DNA from 2 places in the Sphingomonas sp. BL-S-29 genome. Region 2 is predicted to be linked to the other one. Evidence: predicted binding sites of a transcription regulator. Region 2 holds the regulator's gene; the other holds the start of a gene.
What was found. Region 2 encodes LexA, which represses DNA repair genes until DNA is damaged. Its sites were predicted from a motif close to GTTCCNCNCTTGTTCT; they were not measured.
Positions count from the first base shown of each region.

Region 1: ACZ1I2_RS04890 (ImuA family protein) is a predicted target of LexA. The motif match lies at 1,311-1,326, and genes of this name have one in related genera.

Region 1 is NZ_CM145482.1:1,005,730-1,009,212, forward strand. It holds gene ACZ1I2_RS04885 (Y-family DNA polymerase) at 1-622, opposite strand, end outside; gene ACZ1I2_RS04890 (ImuA family protein) at 540-1,286, opposite strand; gene ACZ1I2_RS04895 (thiamine pyrophosphate-dependent enzyme) at 1,625-2,914, shown strand; gene ACZ1I2_RS04900 (alpha-ketoacid dehydrogenase subunit beta) at 3,007-3,483, shown strand, end outside.
Region 2 is NZ_CM145482.1:3,753,602-3,757,084, reverse strand. It holds partial or broken gene ACZ1I2_RS17715 (ComEC/Rec2 family competence protein) at 1-1,144, shown strand, start outside; gene lexA (transcriptional repressor LexA) at 1,149-1,826, opposite strand; gene ACZ1I2_RS17705 (molybdopterin molybdotransferase MoeA) at 1,883-3,058, opposite strand; gene ACZ1I2_RS17700 (MFS transporter) at 3,227-3,483, shown strand, end outside.

The DNA of each region.
Region 1 (3,483 bases), 2.4 Mb from region 2:
TGCCGGTCAGCTCGATGAACAGCCCGTCCTCGCCCGACAGTGCGACGATCGGCGACCAGCGTCGCGCGGCGGTGAGGGCGAGACGTTCTAGATCTACGCGGTCGCCCTCGGGATCGGCTGGACGGATGTCGAGATCCGGCACCTGCGCGCGCGCCTGAGTCACCGCCATGCCGGCGCGGATGCCGAGCAGATGCGCGGCATGGCTGGTCGCAGCGACCAGGATCCTGCTGCCCTCGCGGATCGAGGTGACGAGAGGGGCACTTAATTCCTCCCCCGCAGGGGGAGGGGGACCAGCGAAGCTGGTGGAGGGGCTGGCTTGGCGAGACCGTGCCGCGCTCCAAGCCCCTCCACCGCGCAAGCGCGGTCCCCCTCCCCGTGCCGGGGAGGAATTGGAGGAGGAACCGGGTGCCCCATCGTCACTTCTCAACCGTGGCAGCGTCGGCCCATCCTCCCCCCGAGCCCAGCGCGCACCCGGGCGCCAGCCACCGTCGCGCGGGGCTGCCTTGATATCGATGACCGGCTGTGTGACCCGCCGCGCGTCAGGCGGCGCGGCGGTGCGTTCCGCCCGCCGCAGCCGATCGATCGGCCAGTCGGGCAGGTAGAGCGAGGCGACCCGTTTCATCGCATGCCTCCATCGTCCATTTATGAGGTTCGCCGCCGCGCTGACGGACCAGTTCGATCCGCCAGCGCGGGCAACCGACACCCTCGACCGGGAGCGGAGTCGAGGGCGCGGCGGCGATTCGCCAGCGTGTTACCGCGGCCGAGGGCACGGCGAGCGGATTGCCGCCCTCGCGCGCATGGCGCTTGAGCAGCAGCGCGATTGTCTTGCCGCCTTCGGCCGCGAGCTGCAGCCGGCGGCTATTGGCCATGGAGGCGCTCTTCACCTCGCCGATCACGGCGCCTAGCCCGCGGTGGCGCAGGCCTTCCTCCATCAGCGCGAGCAGCTCGGCATCGTCGCCTGCTTCGGCATAGAGGATGCGCTCGGGCGCGAGCCCGGCCTGGTACAGTCCCGGCGCGAACAGGTCGCGCCGCCGCACCACCCACAGGACCGGGCCCCAGGCGCGCGCGGCGATGCCGGCCATGAACAGGGTCGCCGCGGCATCGTCGCCCATGCCGGGGCTGGCCGCGGCGATCTCGTGCAGCGCGCCGAGCGTAAGGCCGCCCGTCGCCAGCCGCGAATCGATCGGGCCGATCCCGAAGGGCAGCACGGCACGACGGCGCAGCCCATCCCCCTCGATCGCGCGAAGCGTATCGCGTAAGGCGGAAAGGGCGGCGGCAGACGACAAACACACGACTCGCTGAATGAGTATGTTCCTATTTTGTTCCTATCGGCGCCGGAGTCAATCCGTGACGGGAGCGCGGCAGGCGGACATGTGCGGCAATGCGCGTTCCTCGGTCCACAAACGCCCGATTGGCCTGCATTTTTGCACGTGCCGTGGCACGGTCGCTCACAAAGGCCATTTGCCGCGGAAAACACCTGCTTCAGCCTGGGGTGACGCACTACCGCCATCACCCGGCCAGACCCTCGCCAAGTGCTTTGAAATTTTATAACAAGGCCCGAACGGCGAATCCGCGCGTTGCTCTCATGCGAACGCGAACGAAACGCACAATGATCGGAGAGAGCATGGCAAGCGACAGTCCGCGCGCCAATTTACAACCCCTGTCGCTCTACGTGCCGGAACCCAGGTTCCGCCCCGGCGATACGGTCGACTTTACCGAGGTCGCCATTCCAGCGGCTGGCGATACCCGCCGCCCCGACACCGCCGATCGCGCCGGGACCTTCACCGACCTCGCATACCAACTGGTCCGCGTGCTGGATGACGAGGGCAATGCCGTCGGCCCGTGGAACCCGCGCCTGTCGCCCGATACGCTGCGCGCGATGCTTCGCTCGATGGTGCTGGTCCGCGCCTTTGACGAGCGCATGTTCCGCGCCCAGCGCCAGGGCAAGACCAGCTTCTATATGAAGTGCCTTGGCGAGGAGGCGGTCGCGGTTTCCGCTGCCTTCGCGCTCGATTATGAGGACATGTGTTTCCCGTCGTACCGCCAGCAGGGCCTGCTCATCGCGCGCGGCTGGTCGATGGTCGACATGATGAACCAGATCTATTCGAACAGGGGCGACCGGCTGCAGGGCAAGCAGTTGCCGATCATGTATTCGGTCAAGGAAGCCGGCTTTTTCTCGATCTCCGGCAATCTCACCACGCAATATCCCCAGGCGGTCGGCTGGGCGATGGCGTCGGCGGCGAAGGGCGACACGCGGATCGCCGCCACCTGGTGCGGCGAGGGCTCGACGGCGGAGGGCGATTTCCATTCCGCCTGCACCTTCGCCAGCGTCTACCGCGCGCCGGTGATCTTCAACGTCGTCAACAACCAATGGGCGATCTCGAGCTTCTCGGGCTTTGCCGGGGCCGAATCGACCACCTTCGCGGCGCGTGCCATCGGCTATGGCATCGCCGGCCTGCGCGTCGACGGCAATGACGCGCTCGCGGTCTATGCCGCGACTGCCTGGGCGGCCGAGCGCGCCCGGACCAATCAGGGCCCGACCCTGATCGAGCATTTCACGTACCGCGCCGAAGGCCATTCGACCTCGGACGATCCGGGCCAGTATCGCTCGGCCGGCGAGCCGACGGCATGGCCGCTGGGCGATCCGATCAAGCGGCTCAAGGATCATTTGATCCATATCGGCGAATGGGACGAGAACCGCCACGCCGCGCAGGATCTCGAACTCGCCGAGCAGGTGAAGCGCGCGCAGAAGGAAGCCGAGCAGAACGGCATCCTCGGCCACGGCCTGCATCAGCCGCTGGATACGCTGTTCGACGGCGTGTTCGAAGAGATGCCCTGGCATCTGCGGGAACAACAGGCACAGATGCTCGCGGAAGAAACCGCCTCGGGCCGCCCATGGGCACGCAAGTCATGAGCGACATTACCGATCCCGCCGACATCATCGCGCCCGAGGCTGGTCCCGGCGACGTAGTCGCCCCTGAAGGCGGTCCGGACGGCAACGCCCGCATGAACATGATCCAGGCGATCAACTCCGCCATGGACGTGATGATGGCGCGCGATCCCGACGTCATCGTGATGGGCGAGGATGTCGGCTATTTCGGCGGCGTGTTCCGCGCGACCGCGGGCCTGCAGGCGAAATACGGCAAGACCCGCGTGTTCGACACGCCCATCACGGAATGCGGCATCATCGGCGTCGCGGTCGGCATGGGCGCGTACGGGCTTCGGCCGGTGCCGGAGATTCAGTTCGCCGACTATATCTATCCCGCGCTCGACCAGCTCGTGTCGGAGGCGGCGCGGCTGCGCTACCGCTCGGCTGGCGAGTTCACCTCGCCGATCACGGTGCGCTCGCCCTTCGGCGGCGGCATCTTCGGCGGCCAGACGCACAGCCAGAGCCCCGAGGGCATCTTCACGCACGTCTCGGGCGTGAAGACGGTAATTCCCTCGACCCCCTATGATGCCAAGGGCCTGCTGATTGCGGCGATC
Region 2 (3,483 bases):
GACCGGCGCCGAGGTGCCGACGATCCGGTCCTGCGTCGCGGCGCTGCTGGTACTGATCGCGATGGCGATGGGGCGCGAGGCGATTACCCTGCGGCTGGTCGCGGCCGGCGCCTTCATCGTGCTGCTGCTCTTCCCCGACGCGCTGGCCGGGCCGAGTTTCCAGCTCTCCTTCGCGGCGGTCGCGGCGATCGTCGCGCTGCACGAGCATCCGCGGGTGAAGGCGTGGTTCGCGCCGCGCGAACAGCCCTGGTGGCAGAAGCTGGGGCGGACCTTGCTGTCGCTGCTGCTGACCGGCGTGGTGGTCGAGCTGTCGCTGATCCCGATCGCGCTGTTCCACTTCCACAAGGCGGGCATCTATGGCGCGGTCGCCAATATCGTCGCGATCCCGCTGACCACCTTCATCGTCATGCCGCTCGAAGCGCTGGCGCTATTGTTCGACCTGGCGGGGATTGGCGCGCCCTTGTGGTGGCTGACGGCGCGGTCGCTCGACCTGCTGCTGTGGATCGCGCATGCTACCGCGAGCATCCCCGGATCGGTCGCGGCGCTACCGGCGATGCCGGGCGGGGCTTTCGGGCTGATGGCGTTCGGCGGGCTGTGGGTCGCCTTGTGGCGGACGCGCTGGCGGCAGCTCGGCGGCGTGCCGTTCGCGATGGGCGCTGCCTGGGCGCTGACGACGCCGACGCCCGACCTGCTCGTCACCGGCGACGGACGGCATGTCGCGATCCGGACGGCGCGGGGCGGGCTGGCGCTGCTGCGTGATCGGGTCGGCGACTACACGTCGGACATGCTGGCGGAGAATAGCGGGGTGGACGGCGAGCCCCTGTTCCTCGCCGATCAACCAGAGGCGCGGTGCAGCCGCGATCTCTGTCTGGTCGAGCAGAAGGCGGGCGGCCGGAGCTGGCGGATCCTCGCGACGCGGAGCGCCTATCTAGTGCCGGCGGGCGAGCTGATCGCGGCATGCGCCACCGCCGATATCGTGGTCAGCGAGCGCTGGCTGCCCGATGGCTGCCGCCCGCGCTGGCTAAAGCTCGACCGCGACATGCTGGCCAAGACCGGTGGTGTCGCGGTGACGCTGCGTACCGGCCATGTCACCACCGTGTTGCAGCCGGGCGACCGCCACCCCTGGCGGGTGACGGCGCCCGTGCCGGTCAGACGTAGCGGCGGAGCAGGCCGGCGAGCTTACCCTGCACGCGCACCTGATGCGGGGAATAACGCTGCGGATCATAGGCGCGGTTCGCCGGATCGAGGCGGATCATCGCGCCTTCCTTCCGGAAATATTTGAGCGTCGCTTCGCTGTCGTCGATCAGCGCCACGACGATCTCGCCGTCGCGCGCCGTGTCGGCGCGACGGATCAGGGCATAATCGCCGTCGAGGATGCCGGCATCGACCATCGAGTCACCCGAGACCTCGAGCGCATAATGTTCGCCGCCGCCGAGCAATGCGGCGGGCACCGCGAGCATCGACTGGCCCTCGAACGCCTCGATCGGCACGCCGGCCGCGATCCGGCCGTGCAGCGGAATCTCGATCACGTCGTTCGCCGGCTCGGGGAGCTTCTTCACATTGCCGGTCGGCGCGGCGGCCGCAGCGGCGCCCTTGCGCACTGCCTCGGGCCGTTCCGGCATGCGCAGCACTTCGAGCGCGCGGGCGCGGTTGGGCAGGCGGCGGATGAACTTGCGTTCCTCCAGCGCGCTGATCAGGCGGTGGACGCCCGATTTGGACTTGAGGTCGAGCGCCTCCTTCATTTCCTCGAACGAGGGCGAAACGCCGCTCGCCTCGAGCCGGTCGTTGATGAAGCAGATCAGCTCGTGCTGCTTGCGGGTAAGCATCCCAATTCCTCCGTCGGAACAGACTGGGAACGTTTATGCAATGTTCCGGTGCCGTGTCAAGCGAATGGAAGGATTTCCACCACCTCGCCGGCGCCGAGCGCCGGTGCATTGGGCGCGCGGACGATCAGGCAGTCGGCGCGGGCGAGCGTCAGCAGCATCGAACTGTCCTGAATGCCGGCGGCGAAGACATGGCCGTCGCGGATCGCGGCGCGCAGATAATCCTGGCGGTGGTCGTTCGCCGGCAGGTCCTCGCCGAGGATCGCGGTGGAGGTGCGCGGGAACGGATCGGGCGCGCCCGCCATGATAGCGATCAGCGGGCGGAGGAACAGGAAGGCGGTGACGAAGGCCGAAACCGGGTTGCCCGGCAGGCCGAGCACCACCGCGCCGCCGAGCCGGCCCGCCATCATCGGCTTGCCCGGGCGGAGCGCGATCCGCCAGAAATCGATGCTGCCGCCCGCGGCAGCGAGCGCCGGGCGGACCAGATCGTGGTCGCCGACCGAGGCGCCGCCGGTGGTGACGAGGATGTCGGCATCGACCGCGGCAAAGGCAGCGGTGGTTACATCGAGCCGGTCGGGCAGGATGCCGAGGTCGATCACCTCGACGGGCAGGTCGGCGAGCAGCGCGGCCAGCATGGCGCCGTTGGACTCGGGCAGCACTTCGTCCGTCAGCGCGCTGCCCGGTACGACCAGCTCGTCGCCGGTCGCGACGATCGCGACACGAAGGCGGCGGGTGACGGGGAGAGCGCCGTGCCCGCCGGTTGCCGCCACCGCGATCCGGGCCGGGGTGAGGCGCGCGCCCTGAGGGATGAGCAGGTCGCCGGTGGAGAAGTCGAGGCCCTTGCGGCGCGTGTTCTTGCCCCAGGCGCCGGGCCCTTCGCCGGTGAGGAGGATCAGGTCGCCCTCCTGCCTTGCCTCCTCCTGCACCAGCACGGTGTCAGCGCCGGCGGGCATCGCGGCGCCAGTGAAGATACGCGCCGCCTCCATCGTGCCGACCTCGCCGGCGAAGGGCCGGCCGGCCGCGCTCTCGCCGGCCAGGGTGAAGGGGCCGGGCAAGTCGGCGAAGCGGATCGCATAGCCGTCCATCGCCGAAAGGTCGCTGGCAGGTTGAGTGCGCAGGGCGAGTATGTTGCGGGCGGTCCAGCGTCCGGCTGCCTCACGCAGGGGCACGGTCTCCATCTCGACGGGAGGGGCAAGTGCGAACAGGCGGGCCTGGGCTTCGGTGACGGAGATCATCCCGCATCCCTATCCGGCGGGGCGCCATGGGTCGAGACGGCAGGCGTGTCAGTTACCGCTACCATCTTGCAAACGAGTGTTATAGCAATCGCTTCGGTAGCAGACTGGCCGCGATCAAGTCGGCGGGGTGCTTCGCATGGCCATGGGCCATGTCACGGGGGAAGATGCATGACGCAAGCACCGGCGCCTGACGCCTATAATCGTACTGCCCTGTTCTGGATCTGCGTGCTGGCGCTGTTCACCGCCGCGGTCGCCTTTTCGATGCGCACCGCCGCGTCGGATGCGATCCGCCAGGCCGTGTTCGATCCGATCGACCCAGCGAATTCGGGCCGGATGATCGGCGGCGCGCTCGGCGCGGCGTTCAGCGGGTTCGCCTTTTCGCTGCTGGTGCTGAGCCCGTTCCTCGACGTGATCGGGGCGAAGCG